DNA from 3 places in the Micromonospora sp. NPDC049523 genome. Region 3 is predicted to be linked to each of the others. Evidence: riboswitches for the same ligand, from Rfam matches in the RefSeq annotation. Region 3 holds a riboswitch; each other region holds the start of a gene.
What was found. Region 3 has a riboswitch for cobalamin ahead of AB0J90_RS32670 (ribonucleoside-diphosphate reductase subunit alpha). Riboswitches for the same ligand answer to the same signal wherever they lie in the genome.
Positions count from the first base shown of each region.

Region 1 (4,713 bases), on a different contig from region 3:
CGGGTCGACGGAGTAGAAGTTGCGGCCGGTGGGCAGCACGTTGACCAGGCCGCGCAGTGGCGATCCGCTCGGGCCGGCGGCCACGTAGCCGCCGTCGAGGGCGTGCAGCACCGAGGTCATCTCGTCGCTGGTCCGGTCCAGCCGGGGCACGATCTCGCCTGCCGCGAACTCCAGCACCCGGACCACCGGTTCGTGGTCGGCCACGGCGTCGCCGAGCACCCGTTCGCACACCTCGGTGCCGACGCCGGGTGTCCAGTCCCGTTCCTCCATCGCCAGCACCAACGCGCGGGCGGTTTCCTCGATCCGGTCGACCTCGACCCGGCCGGCGGTGCCGTCCTCGGTCAGGCCGAGCGCCTCGCGCAGGCCGGGCAGGGCGGCGACCTGACCGGCCCACATCTGCCGGGCGCGGAGCATCGCCAGCACCAGGTCGACCCGGTTCTGCCCGCTCGGCGCCACCCCGAGTACGTGCAGCCCGTCGCGGATCTGGACGTCCTTGACCTCGCAGAGCCAGCCGTCGACGTGCAGGATGAACTCGTCGAACTCGGCGTCGTGCGGCCGGTCGGACAGGCCGAGGTCGTGGTCGAGCTTGGCGGCCTGGATCAGGGTCCAGATCTGGGCCCGGATCGCCGGCAGCTTCGCCGGGTCCAGCGCGGCGATGTTCGCGTGTTCGTCGAGGAGCTGTTCCAGCCGGGCGATGTCGCCGTAGCTGTCGGCGCGGGCCATCGGCGGGATCAGGTGGTCGACCAGGGTGGCGTGCGCCCGCCGCTTGGCCTGGGTCCCCTCGCCGGGGTCGTTGACCAGGAACGGGTAGATCAGCGGCAGGTCACCGAGGGCGGCGTCGGACCCGCAGGCGGCGGACATGCCGAGCGTCTTGCCGGGCAGCCACTCCAGGTTGCCGTGCTTGCCGACGTGCACCATCGCGTGCGCGCCGAACTCGTCGGCCAGCCACCGGTACGCGGCCAGGTAGTGGTGGCTCGGCGGCAGGTCCGGGTCGTGGTAGATGGCGACCGGGTTCTCGCCGAAACCACGCGGCGGTTGGACCATGACCACGGTGTTCCCGGAACGCAGCGCGGCGAGCACGATCTCGCCATCGGGGTCGCGGGAGGTGTCGACAAACAGTTCACCGGGCGGCGGCCCCCAGTGCCGTTCCATGCCCTCGCGCAGCTCGGACGGGAGGGTGTCGTACCAGGCCCGGTAGCGGCTGGCCGGGATCCGGATCGGGTTGGCTTCGAGCTGCTGCTCGGTGAGCCAGTTGAGGTCCTGGCCACCGGCGGCGATCAGCGCGTGCACCAGGGCGTCGCCGTCACCGGCGGTCACTCCGGGGAAGGCGTCGGGGCCGTCGGCCGGACCGATGTCGTACCCCTGGTCGCGCATGGCGGTGAGCAGCCGGACGACGCTGGCCGGGGTGTCGAGGCCGACCGCGTTGCCGATCCGGGCGTGCTTGGTCGGGTACGCCGACAGCATCAGCACGATCCGGCGCTGCGCGGGCGGGATGTGGCGCAGCGAGCCGTGCCGTACCGCGATGCCGGCGACCCGGGCGGATCGCTCCGGGTCGGCCACGTAGACGGTCAGCCCGTCGGAGTCGATCTCCTTGAACGAGAACGGCACGGTGATGATCCGGCCGTCGAACTCGGGGATGGCGACCTGGGTGGCGGTGTCCAGCGGGGAGAGGCCGTCGTCGTTGTCCGCCCAGACCGCACGGCTGCTGGTCAGGCAGAGCCCCTGCAGGATCGGCACGTCGAGGGCGGCGAGCGCGCCGACGTCCCAGGCCTCGTCGTCGCCGCCGGCACCGGCCTCGGCGGGTCGGCTGCCACCGGCGGCGAGCACGGTCACGACCAGCGCGTCCGCCTCACCGAGGGTTTCCAGCAGGGCGGCCTGCGGGCTGCGCAGCGACGCGCAGTAGACCGGCAGCGGGCGACCTCCGGCGTCCTCGATCGCGGTGCAGAGCGTCTCGACGAAGGCGGTGTTGCCGGCCACGTGGTGGGCCCGGTAGTAGAGGACCCCGATCACCGGCCCGTCGCTGTTGCGGGCCGTACGCTCCAGCCGTCCCCATTCGGGGGTCGGCACCGGTGGGGCGAAGCCGTACCCGGTGAGCAGGATCGTGTCGGAGAGGAACCGGTGCAGCTCGGTGAGGTTGGCCGGGCCGCCGTGCGCGAGGTAGGCGTGGGCCTCCGCGGCCACCCCGGCGGGCACGGTCGAGCGGCGCATCAGCTCCGCGTCCGGTGCCTGCTCACCACCGAGGAGTACGACCGGCAGCGCACCCGCCAGCAGCGCGTCCAGCCCCTCCTCCCAGGCCCGGTAGCCGCCGAGGATGCGTACGACCACGAGGTCGACGCCGTCGAGCAGGGCGGGCAGGTCCTCGACCGAGGTGCGGGCCGGGTTGGCCAGCCGGAAGTCGGCGCCACTGGCCCTGCCGGAGAGCAGGTCGGTGTCCGAGGTGGAGAGGAGCAGGATCATCGGGCACCGCGCAGGGCGTGGCGTGACATGGTGGTTCCTCCCTCGGGGTCCGCGCCCCGGGTTCGTCGGTTGCGGCTCGGGGCGGGCCCGGACGGGTACGCTCCATGCCGCGCGGTGACCCGGAGTCTCCTGGCTCCCGGATCGTCGCTCGCCCCGGTCTTCCCGCCCGTGTGGGCCGTGACCGTGTCGGGGTCCGCTCCCCGGTAACAGTGGCGGGACCGCGCCGGGATCACACCGGCTTCCTCCACCTGTCGCCGCGTTCAGCGGTTCTCACTCTCACGAGTCGGACCCCCGTTCGTCAAGCGGCCCCCGGTAGGGGTGCCGCTCCGCCGGGGTGGGCCCACCCAGGCCGTAGTATCCGCCGGGTGTGGTCACCACGAGGGCGGTCGGCACCGGACGCCTGTCCGGGGACGCTGCGCGTACATGCCGCTGCCGACGGCAACCTGGCCCGGGTGCGGGTGCCCGGTGGGCGGCTGCACGCCGACCAGTTGGCCGCGCTGGCCGCCGCCACGGACGAACTCGGTGACGGTGGTCTGGAGCTGACCTCGCGCGGGAACGTACAGCTTCGTGGCCTGCGGGCGGGTGCCGAGCGGGAACTGGCCGCCCGGTTGTACGAGGCGGGGCTGCTGCCGTCGGAGACCCACGAACGCGTACGCAACGTCATCGCCTCCGTACTCAGTGGTCGGGTCGGTGGGGGTTTGCTCGACGTCCGGCCGCTGGTCGACGCGCTGGACGAGGGGCTCTGCGCAGATCCGGCGCTGGCCGGGTTGCCCGGTCGGTTCCTGTTCACCGTCGACGACGGTCGGGGCGACGTGACCGGCTTCGGGGCGGACGTGGGGCTGCTCGCCGTGCCGGGAGGTCCGGTGGCGGTGCTGCTGGCCGGCACCGACACGGGAGTACGGGTCAGCCCGCGGGAGGCCGCCTCGACCGCCCTGCTCGCCGCGCGCTTGTTCCTCGCCGAGTCCACCGCGCAGCACAGCACCGCCTGGCGGCTGGCCGAACTCGACGACGGCGTACGGAGGGTCACCGCCCGCCTGGTTGCGGCGCTCGACCCGACGCTCCTGGTGCCGCCCGGCGACCTGACGATCCCCGAGGTGCCGACGCGAGCACCGGTCGGGGCGGTGTCCCAGCTCGACGGGCGGGTGGCGCTGGCGCTGGTGGTGCCGCTCGGCCGGCTCACCAAAGCGCAGCTCGACGCACTCGGGGCAGCCGCGAGCGCGGGCAGCGACGAGATCAACATCACTCCGTGGCGCACCGTCGTGGTACCCGATCTGAGCACCCGCGAGGCTGAGCGCCGGCTGGCGACGCTTGCGGCCGAGGGTCTGGTGGCGGATGCCGCCGCCGGTTGGGTCGGGGTGACCGGCTGCGCCGGGCGTCCCGGCTGCGCGAAGGCGCTCGCGAACGTACGGACCGACGCCACCCGGGTGCACGCCTCGGCGGTGCCGGGCGCTGGCGACCTGCCGGTGCACTGGGTCGGTTGTGAGCGGCGCTGCGGCCGGCCGGCGGACCGGCATGTCGAGGTGCTGGCCACCGTCGAGGGTTACCAGGTCAGCCTGGACGGTCGACCGCACCCGCGGTCGGCGACGCTGGACGAAACCGCTGCCGCGATCGCGGCGGCACGGAGGGGTAAGTGATCGACTACGTCCGCGACGGTGCGGAGATCTACCGCCGGTCGTTCGCCACGATCCGCGCCGAGGCGGACCTGTCGGGCCTGCCCGACGACGTCGCCGCGGTGACCGTACGCATGATCCACGCCTGCGGCATGGTCGACCTGCCGGCGGACGTCGACCACTCCCCCGGCGTGGTGTCGGCGGCGCGGGCGGCGCTGCGCGCCGGGGCGCCGATCCTCTGTGACGCCGAGATGGTCGCCTCCGGGGTGACCCGGACCCGGCTGCCCGCCGACAACGAGGTGATCTGCACCCTGCGCGACCCACGGGTGCCCGCGCTCGCCGCCGAACTCGGCACCACCCGCAGCGCCGCCGCGCTGGAGTTGTGGGGCGACCGGCTCGACGGCGCGGTGGTAGCCGTCGGCAACGCCCCGACCGCGCTGTTCCGCCTGCTCGAAATGGTCGACGCGGGTGCGGGGCGGCCGGCGGCGGTGCTCGGCATCCCGGTCGGCTTCATCGGCGCGGCCGAGTCCAAGCGGGCGCTCGCCGACCATGCCGGCGGACTGGAATACCTGGTCGTGCACGGGCGGCGCGGTGGCAGCGCGATGACCGCGGCGGCGATCAACGCCATCGCCAGCGAGAAAGAGTG
Region 1 is NZ_JBFAPP010000001.1:117,727-122,439, forward strand. It holds gene cobN (cobaltochelatase subunit CobN) at 1-2,457, opposite strand, end outside; cobalamin riboswitch at 2,580-2,702, opposite strand; gene cobG (precorrin-3B synthase) at 2,823-4,091, shown strand; gene AB0J90_RS00560 (precorrin-8X methylmutase) at 4,088-4,713, shown strand, end outside.
Region 1: it holds a riboswitch for cobalamin, as region 3 does, so the genes downstream of both, cobN (cobaltochelatase subunit CobN) here and AB0J90_RS32670 (ribonucleoside-diphosphate reductase subunit alpha) in region 3, are expected to answer to the same signal.

Region 2 (4,713 bases), on a different contig from region 3:
GGCTACCGCGAACTCGCCGACCTGGAGAGCGCCAATCCCTCACCCGCGCGGATGAACGACGCGGTCGCGGATCCGCACGGCCGTTTCTGGGCCGGCAGCATGGCGTACGACAACACGCCCGGCGCCGGCACCCTCTACCGCTACACCGGGTCGGGTGCGCCGGTACCCGTCGTCACCGGCCTGACCATCGCCAACGGGCCCGCGTTCGACGCCGCCGGCACCACCATGTACCTGGCCGACACGCCCCGGGGCGAGGTGGACCGCTTCGCCGTCGACCCGCGTACCGGGGATCTCTCCGGTCGGCAGCCGTTCCTGCGACTCGCCCCCGACGAGGGTGTCCCGGACGGCATGACGGTCGACGCCGCCGGCCACCTCTGGGTCGCCCTCTGGGGCGGGTACGCCGTCCGCCGCTACCGCCCCGACGGCACCCTGGATCGCGAGCTGCGCCTGCCAACCGCCCAACCCACCAGCGTCTGCCTGGGCGGCCCGAACCTGTCTCGCCTCTTCATCACCACCGCCCACCACTCCCTGTCCCCCCGCCACCCCCAAGACGGCGCCCTCCTAGCGATGGACACCGAAACCCCCGGCCTCCCCACCCACCCCGCCACCCCACCCCGTTGATCATGAAGTTAGCGCGGGTTTTCGGCCTCTACGGTGTCGTTAACTTCATGATCGACGGGGTGCTTCGGGTGGTTTTGGATGAGGGAGGTGGCGGTTAGGACCAGGGCTGTGCCGGTGAGGGTGGGGAGGGTTACCGGTTCGTGGAGGGCTAGGGCGCCTAGGAAGAGTGCGACTACGGGGAGAAGGTAGGTGGTGGTGGACGCGACGGTCGATCCCAGGTCGTCGATGAGGCGGTAGTTCAGTACGTAGGCCAGCCCGGTACCGACGGTGCCGAGCAGCAGCAGGCTGCCGACCGGCACCACGCCCCACGTCGGCGCGGTCAGGCCACCGAAGGGCAGGGCGAGGGTGAGCAGTACCGCCCCGGCGGCGAGCTGACAGGCTGCCAGCACCATCGGGGGAATGCCACGTCCGGTGAGATACCGGCCCATGTAGACGAAACTGACGCCATAGCTCGCCGCGGCGGCGAGGCAGGCCAGCCCGCCCCAACTCGCGATGTCACCGGCCGACTCCCAGGGCGTGAAGATCAGCACGGTTCCGGCGAAACCGAGTGCGATGCCCATCCCGCGCCGGAGGCTCACCGCCCGGTCGGTACCGGCGAGTACGGCGACCAGCACCGTCCACAGCGGTGTGGTCGCGTTGAGGACTCCGGCGACGTTCGACCCCACGGTCTGCTCGCCGAATCCGACGAGCGTGTACGGGATCGCGTTGGCGAACAGCGCCGCGACGACAAGATGCGCCCAGATGCCGCGCCGGGTCGGGAAGGGCATCCTCCGTAGCAGGGCGATGGGTGCCAGCACCGCTACCCCGAGCAGCAGCCGGAACAGGACGAGTTGGACCGGTGTGAACCCGTCCAGTGCCAGTTTGATCCAGAGGAAGCCGGAGCCCCAGATCAGGGCGAGCAGGGCGAGTCTCAGGGCATTTCCGCGGCTCAATCCGTCTCCCCGTTCCGGTACTCGATCTCCGGCAGGTCGAGGACGACCCGGCGGACCGGTGCGGGTTCATGATCCACCGCGGGTCGGCCGAGCGGGGGCCCGGCTGCCGCCGACTATGCCCCCACCCGGTCCCGCCGGTTGGCCCGGACCAGCGCCCAGGTTGCCAGCGACACCCCGATCCCGGCGAAGAGGGTCGCACCCAGCAACAGGTACGCCGTGTCGTGGTTCTCACCGGCGCGAGCGTCGTTGACGTCGGCTTCCGGAGCCTGCGGGTCGTAGACGATCGGCACCTCGTCGCCGACCGCCGGCTGGGGACCGGACGCCTCGTCGCCCTGGCCGATCAACGCCCGCACCTGCCTGCCGTCGGGCGTACGGAACTCGACCTCGGTCCGTTTGGCCTTGCCCGCACCGACGTCCACCACCCGGGCGGTGGTTCGTTCACCGTGATCCCGCAACGCGTTGTCATTGCGCCACACCTGCACCGTCGCGATCGCGAACCCGACGATCACCGCGATCCCGAGACCGACGAAGAGCGGCACCGGCGGCCGACGACGTTTCCCGAAGAAGACCATGGACGTCGATTACCCGGTCGGTGCGGAAGACGAACCGGGCGACGCGCGGTCGCGGTGGTCACGTTGACGCCGGACCGGTCCGTGGGACAGCATGGCCTGCACGAGCGGTGCGCGGAGGAACCCGGTGCGAGTCCGGGGCGGTCCCGCCACTGTGACCGGGGAGTGACCTCTCACGTACGGGCCACGGCCGAGCGGCCGGAAGGTCGAGGGGAAGCGTCGATCCGGGAGTCAGGAGACTCCGACCGCTCGGTGACACCCAGCCACACGCGGGCGTGGATACCCGCGGAAGGGACTTGAGCATGGCTTCTGCGCGCCTGAGCGGGCGATGACCCCGCCGTACCCCTTCTCCGCCGTCGTCGGCCTGGCCGAACTGCGACTGGCCCTGCTGCTCAACGCGGTTTCTCCGGCGATCGGCGGGGTGCTCGTCCGGGGTGAGAAGGGCACCGCCAAGTCGACCATCGTCCGGGCGCTCGCCGCGCTGCTGCCCGACGTCGACGTGGTCCCCGGCTGCCGGTTCGCCTGCGACCCGGCCAACCCGGACTCCGAGTGCCCGGACGGCCCGCACGAACCGGGCGTGGTCGGCCTGCGGCGCCGCGCGACCCTGGTCGAGCTGCCGGTCGGCGCCACCGAGGACCGGGTGGTCGGCACCCTCGACCTGCAACGTGCCCTGGCCGACGGGATCAAGGCGTACGAGCCGGGGCTGCTCGCCTCCGCCCATCGCGGGGTGCTCTACGTCGACGAGGTGAACCTGCTGCCGGACCACCTGGTGGACCTGCTGCTGGACGCCGCCGCGATGGGTCGGGCGCACGTCGAACGCGACGGGGTGTCGGTCAAGCACGCCGCCCGGTTCCTGCTCGTCGGCACGATGAACCCGGAGGAGGGCGAACCCCGCCCCCAACTCGTGGACCGGTTCGGGCTGGTGGTCGCGGTGACCGCACCCCGGGAAACGGCTCCCCGGGCCGAGGTGGTCCGGCGGCGGCTCGCGTACGAGACGGACCCGGTGGGCTTCGCGGCACGCTGGGTCGACGAGGACGCCGTACTCGCCGAGCGGATCGCGGTCGCCCGTCGACGCCTGCCCGGGGTGCGGCTGCCCGACCAGGAACTGGACCGGATCGCCACCATCTGCCTCGCGTACGGGGTGGACGGGTTGCGCGCCGACATCGTGGTCGCCCGGACCGCGGTGGCGCTCGCCGCCTGGCACGACCGGGACGTGGTGACCGCCGACGACGTCGCCGCCGCGGCCAGGCTCGCCCTGCCGCACCGCCGCCGCCGGGACCCGCTCGACCCGCCCGGCGCCGACCAGGAGAAGCTCGAGGAACTGCTGAGCGAGCACGGTGCGGACGCCGACCCGGAGCCGGACCCGCCGGCCGGACCCGACGACGATCCCGACGGTGGCCCGCCCGACGGGCCGCCCGAGGGACCCGACGGTGGCCCGCCACCGGGCGGACCCGACCGGGGACCGGACTCGTCCGACGGGACACCCCCGGCGGCCACCGGACCGGAGCAGACCGGCCCGGACGAACAACCCGTACCGGAGCAGCGGACGGACGAGCAGAAGACGGATCAGCCGACCGCCGGAAACCAGCCGACGGTCGCGGCGACCAGCCCGTACCGGACCCGTGCGCTGGCCGTACGCGGACGGGGGACCGGTGCGCACACCGGCCGCCGCTCCCCGGCGTACGCCCGGCGGGGTCGGGTGGTCGGGGCCCGGCTGCCGGCCGGCCGGCTGACCAGCCTGCACCTGCCCGCCACCCTGCTGGCCACCGCCCGGCGCGGAGCCCGCACGGTCACGGCAGCGGACCTGCGCGAGGCGGTGCACGTCGGGCGGGAGGCGAACCTGGTGCTCTTCGTGGTCGACGCCTCCGGGTCGATGGCGGCGCGCCGCCGGATGCGGGTGGTGAAGACCGCCGTGCTGTCGCTGCTGCGCGACGCCTACCAGCGGCGGGACAAGATCGGCATGATCACGTTCCGGGGCACCGGGGCGAGTACGGTGCTGGAACCGACCGCCAGCCACGAGGTCGGCGTGCTGCGGTTGGCCGAACTGCGCACCGGAGGCCGTACCCCGCTCGCCGCTGGCCTGCGCCAGGCGGCCCGGACCCTGGAGTCCGAACGCCGCCGCGACCCGCGCCGCCGGCCCCTGCTGGTGGTGGTGACGGACGGTCGGGCGACCAGCGGTCCGGACCCGTTGACCGTCGTGCCGTCGCTGGCCGACGTCGCCTCCGTGGTGGTCGACTGCGAGTCCGGGCCGATCCGGCTCGGGCTGGCCCGGCGGCTCGCCACCGCACTCGACGCCGACTGCGTCCCGCTGGACGCGCTGCACACTCTCGGAAAGGCGGCCTGACATGCCCCAGGGCAAGCCGGAGCAGGTACCCGACGACGGTCTCACCACCCGGGAGCGGCGCCGCCAGCCGGTCACGGCGGTGCACACCGGTCAGGGCAAGGGCAAGTCGACCGCGGCGTTCGGGATGGCGTTGCGGGCCTGGAGCGCCGGTTGGCCGATCGCCGTCTTCCAGTTCGTGAAGAGCCCGAAGTGGAAGGTCGGCGAGGAGACCGCGCTGCGTGCGCTCGGGGAGAGCGGCAAGGGCGGC
Region 2 is NZ_JBFAPP010000001.1:140,428-145,140, reverse strand. It holds gene AB0J90_RS00655 (SMP-30/gluconolactonase/LRE family protein) at 1-621, shown strand, start outside; gene AB0J90_RS00650 (DMT family transporter) at 630-1,553, opposite strand; gene AB0J90_RS00645 (DUF3592 domain-containing protein) at 1,667-2,125, opposite strand; cobalamin riboswitch at 2,240-2,364, shown strand; gene AB0J90_RS00640 (VWA domain-containing protein) at 2,451-4,466, shown strand; gene cobO (cob(I)yrinic acid a,c-diamide adenosyltransferase) at 4,468-4,713, shown strand, end outside.
Region 2: it holds a riboswitch for cobalamin, as region 3 does, so the genes downstream of both, AB0J90_RS00640 (VWA domain-containing protein) here and AB0J90_RS32670 (ribonucleoside-diphosphate reductase subunit alpha) in region 3, are expected to answer to the same signal.

Region 3 (4,713 bases):
CGACCTGTCCTCGGTCAGGGACGCGGCCGCTCGGGTCGCCGCCACCGAGACCCTCGACCTGCTGGTCAACAACGCCGGGATCATGAACATCCCGGAGCGCCGGACCACCAGGGACGGATTCGAGCTGACCGTCGGCACCAACCACCTCGGGCACTTCGCGCTCACCGCCCAGGTGCTGCCCGCCCTGCTGCGCTCCCCCGCGGCTCGCATCGTGACGGTCAGCGCGATCGCCGCGAAATGGCCCAGCGGGACGCTGACCGACCTGATGAGCGAGGAACGCTACCGTCCGATGGCCGCCTACGCGAAGTCCAAGCGCGCCAACGTCGTCTTCACCCGGGAACTCGCCCGCCGTCTCGCCGGTACGACCATCACCCCGGTCGTGATCCACCCCGGCGCGGCCATGACGAACCTGCAGCAGCACACCCGGGGTGCACTCGTCCGGGCCCTCACCGGCGTCATGGAGAAGTTCCTGATGGGCTCGCCGGAGGGCGCGGCGTGGCCCAGCCTCTACGCCGCGACCAGCCCCGACGTCCACTCCGGAGAGTTCATCGGCCCGGCCTCCCGCAACCAGACCGCCGGCACGCCGAAGCCGGTAGCGCTGCCCCGCGGTGCCGACGACCCGGCCGAGGGCAGCCGACTGTGGGACGCCAGCGAACGCCTCACCGGCGTCTCCTTCCCTCTGACCGGTAGCGCTCGGTGACGTACGCCGGGGTCCTCTGCCTGGCCGGGACGGGCCGGACAGGACACGACGGACGGTTCGGGAGGCGCGCGCCGGCCGCGGGTGACCGACCTCGATGGGGAGTGCCAGGCCGCGGCCCGCCGACACACCCGACACGACATCTGGTGTTCGGTTTCCAGGCCTCCCCCATATATAGTCTGTGGCGCGACTGGTTCGGCCGGGTATCCAACCTGGCTGAGGCAAGAGGGAACCCGGTGGAAGTCCGGGACTGCCCCGCAGCGGTGAGTGGGAACGACAGCCGTCACACAGCACTGGGAGACAACCGGCCTCTGCCGGGTGACCTGGGAAGCGACGGTCAGTAGGGAGTCACGGGTAGCCGTGGCCGCGCCCATGAGTCCGAAGACCTGCCAGCCGCGCCGCGCCGGCCCATCCGTGCGCGGCGGTCCGAGGCCGCGCGGGACGGCCGACGGCACAGACGCGCGTTTCGCGTGCGTCCCTGCCTGCCTGCGCGCACTCCGGACCTCGTCGGCGACGAGTACCGAGGAGCGACAGGTGACGGTCACAGAGTTGATGCCGGACGGCACGACGACGGGCGGCGATCTGCCCACGCCGGGGCAGCGGCGTACGCAGATGCAGGTACGCAAGCGCAACGGCACACTCGAACCGGTCGACGTCGACAAGATCGTCCGGGCGGTGCAGCGCTGGGCGGACGACCTGGACGACATCGACCCGCTGCGGGTGGCTACCCGGACGATCAGTGGACTCTACGACGGGGCGACCACGGCCGAACTGGACCGGTTGTCGATCCAGACCGCCGCCGAGATGATCGGCGAGGAGCCCCAGTACTCCCGGCTCGCGGCCCGGCTGCTGGCCGGTTACGTCGACAAGGAGGTACGCGGCCACGGCATCGCGTCGTTCAGCCAGGCAATCCGCCTCGGCCACGAACTCGGGCTGATCGGCGACGACACGGCACGGTTCGTGGCGGTCAACGCCCGCAAGCTCGACGACGCGATCGACCCCACCGCCGACCTGCGGTTCGAATACTTCGGGCTGCGTACGGTCCACGACCGCTACCTGCTGCGCCACCCGACCGGGCGGCTGGTGCTGGAGACGCCGCAGTACTGGCTGCTACGGGTCGCCTGCGGCCTGTCCCGTACGCCCGGCGAGGCGATCGGGTTCTACCGGTTGATGTCAACGCTCGCGTACCTGCCGAGTTCCCCGACGCTGTTCAACTCCGGCACCGCGCACACCCAGATGTCGTCCTGTTTCCTGGTCGACTCGCCCCGCGACGAACTCGACTCGATCTACGACCGGTACGCCCAGGTGGCAAAGCTGTCGAAGTTCGCCGGCGGGATCGGGATCGCCTGGTCGCGGGTGCGTTCCCGGGGCGCGCTGATCCGGGGCACGAACGGCCTGTCGAACGGGATCGTGCCGTGGCTGCGGACCCTGGACGCGAGCGTGGCGGCGGTGAACCAGGGTGGCCGTCGCAAGGGCGCGGCCTGCGTCTACCTGGAACCGTGGCACCCGGACATCGAGGAGTTCCTGGAGCTGCGGGACAACACCGGTGAGGACGCCCGGCGTACGCACAACCTCAACCTGGCCAACTGGATTCCGGACGAGTTCATGCGGCGGGTCGAGGCGGACGAGACGTGGTCGCTGTTCGACCCGGCCGAGGTGCCCGAACTGCCCGACCTGTGGGGGGACGAGTTCGACGCCGCCTACCGGTCCGCCGAGGCCGCCGGCCGGTTCGTGCGCCAGGTCAAGGCCCGTGACCTGTACGGGCGGATGATGCGCACCCTGGCCCAGACCGGCAACGGGTGGATGACGTTCAAGGACCCGTCGAACCGGCTGTCCAACCAGACCGCCGAGCCCGGCAACGTGGTGCACCTGTCGAACCTCTGCACCGAGATCGTCGAGGTATCCAGCGACGGCGAGACGGCGGTCTGCAACCTCGGTTCGATCAACCTGGCCGCGCACGTCGCGGGCGACGACATCGACTGGGAGCGGCTACGGGACACGGTCCGTACCGCCGTGCTCTTCCTCGACCGGGTGATCGACATCAACTACTACCCGAGCGTCGAGGCGGCGGCGAGCAATCCGCGTTGGCGGCCGGTGGGGCTCGGCCTGATGGGCCTGCAGGACGTCTTCTTCGCGCTCCGGCTGCCGTTCGACTCCGCGCGGGCGTCGGAGCTTTCCACCAGGATCTCCGAGGAGATCTACCTGACCGCCCTGGAAACCTCCGCCGACCTGGCCGAACAGTTCGGACCGCACCCGGCGTACGCGCAGACGCGGGCGGCGCGCGGTCAGCTCCAGCCCGACCTGTGGGGGGTGACCCCCACCCAGGAGCAGCGCTGGAGCGCGGTACGACAGCGGATCGCGGCACACGGCCTGCGCAACTCGCTGCTGGTCGCGATCGCCCCGACGGCGACCATCGCCTCGATCGCCGGTTGTTACGAGTGCATCGAGCCGCAGGTGTCCAACCTGTTCAAGCGGGAGACGCTCTCCGGGGAGTTCCTGCAGATCAACACCGCCCTGGTACGGGAACTCAAGGCGCTGGGCCGGTGGACCGAGCAGGTGCGTACCGAGATCCGGCGCGCGGAGGGCTCGGTCCAGGGCATCGAGTCGCTGCCGGCCGACGTACGGGAGCTGTTCCGGACCGCGTGGGAACTGCCCCAGCGGGCGTTGATCGACCTCGCTGCCGCCCGGTCCCCGTACATCGACCAGAGCCAGTCGCTGAACCTGTTCATGAGCGCACCGAACATCGGCAAGCTCTCCTCGATGTACCTGTACGCCTGGAAGTCGGGGCTGAAGACCACGTATTACCTGCGCTCCCGTCCCGCCACCCGGATCCAGCAGGCCACCGTCACCATCGACCGCCCGGTGACCGTCGACACCGACGCGGTCGCCTGCTCGCTGGAGAACCCCGAGTCCTGCGAAGCCTGCCAGTAAGTAGCCCCCACCCGCACCCACACGTGAGGCAACACGATGACGAGCACCGCCAAGACCTCCATGTTGCTCGACCCGGGGATGGACCTGACCCTGCGGCCGATGCGCTACCCGCACTTCTTCGACCGGTACCGCGACGCGATCAAGAACACCTGGACCGTCGAGGAGGTCGACCTGCACTCCGACCTGGCCGACCTCGGCCGGCTGACCCCGGCCGAACGGCACCTGGTCAGCCGCCTGGTCGCGTTCTTCGCCACCGGCGACACCATCGTCGCCAACAACCTGGTGCTCAACCTCTACCAGCACGTCAACTCGCCGGAGGGCAGGCTCTACCTGTCCCGGCAACTGTTCGAGGAGGCGGTGCACGTCCAGTTCTACCTCAACCTGCTCGACACGTACGTGCCGGACGAACAGGAGCGGTTCGCCGCCTTCGACGCGATCGAGAACATCCCGTCGATCCGCCGCAAGGCCGAGTTCTGCTTCCGCTGGATCGACTCGATCTTCGAACTGCGGGAGTTGCGCAGCCGCGAGGACCGGCGGGCGTTCCTGCTCAACCTGATCTGCTTCGCCGCCTGCATCGAGGGCCTGTTCTTCTACGGCGCCTTCGCCTACGTCTACTTCCTCCGCTCCCGGGGATTGCTGCACGGGCTCGCCTCCGGCACCAACTGGGTGTTCCGCGACGAGTCCATGCACATGGCGTTCGCCTTCGACGTCGTGGACACCGTCCGTCGGGAGGAACCGGACCTGTTCGACGACGAGATGCGCCAGCAGGTGCGCGACATGCTCGCCGAGGCGGTCGAGTGTGAGGTCCAGTTCGCCGAGGACCTGCTCGAACAGGGCGTCTCCGGGATGTCCCTGCCGGACATGCGCGAGTACCTCCAGCACGTCGCCGACCGGCGGCTCGCGCAACTCGACCTTCCCCCGATGTACGGGTCGAAGAACCCGTTCGCGTTCATGGAACTGCAGGACGTGCAGGAGTTGTCGAACTTCTTCGAGCGCCGGGTGTCGGCGTACCAGGTCGGGGTGAGCGGCACGGTCAGCTTCGACGACGACTTCTGAGCGTCTCCGGTGGTGGGTGGGTCGGCCGC
Region 3 is NZ_JBFAPP010000032.1:28,402-33,114, reverse strand. It holds gene AB0J90_RS32675 (oxidoreductase) at 1-700, shown strand, start outside; cobalamin riboswitch at 872-1,106, shown strand; gene AB0J90_RS32670 (ribonucleoside-diphosphate reductase subunit alpha) at 1,250-3,628, shown strand; gene AB0J90_RS32665 (ribonucleotide-diphosphate reductase subunit beta) at 3,665-4,684, shown strand.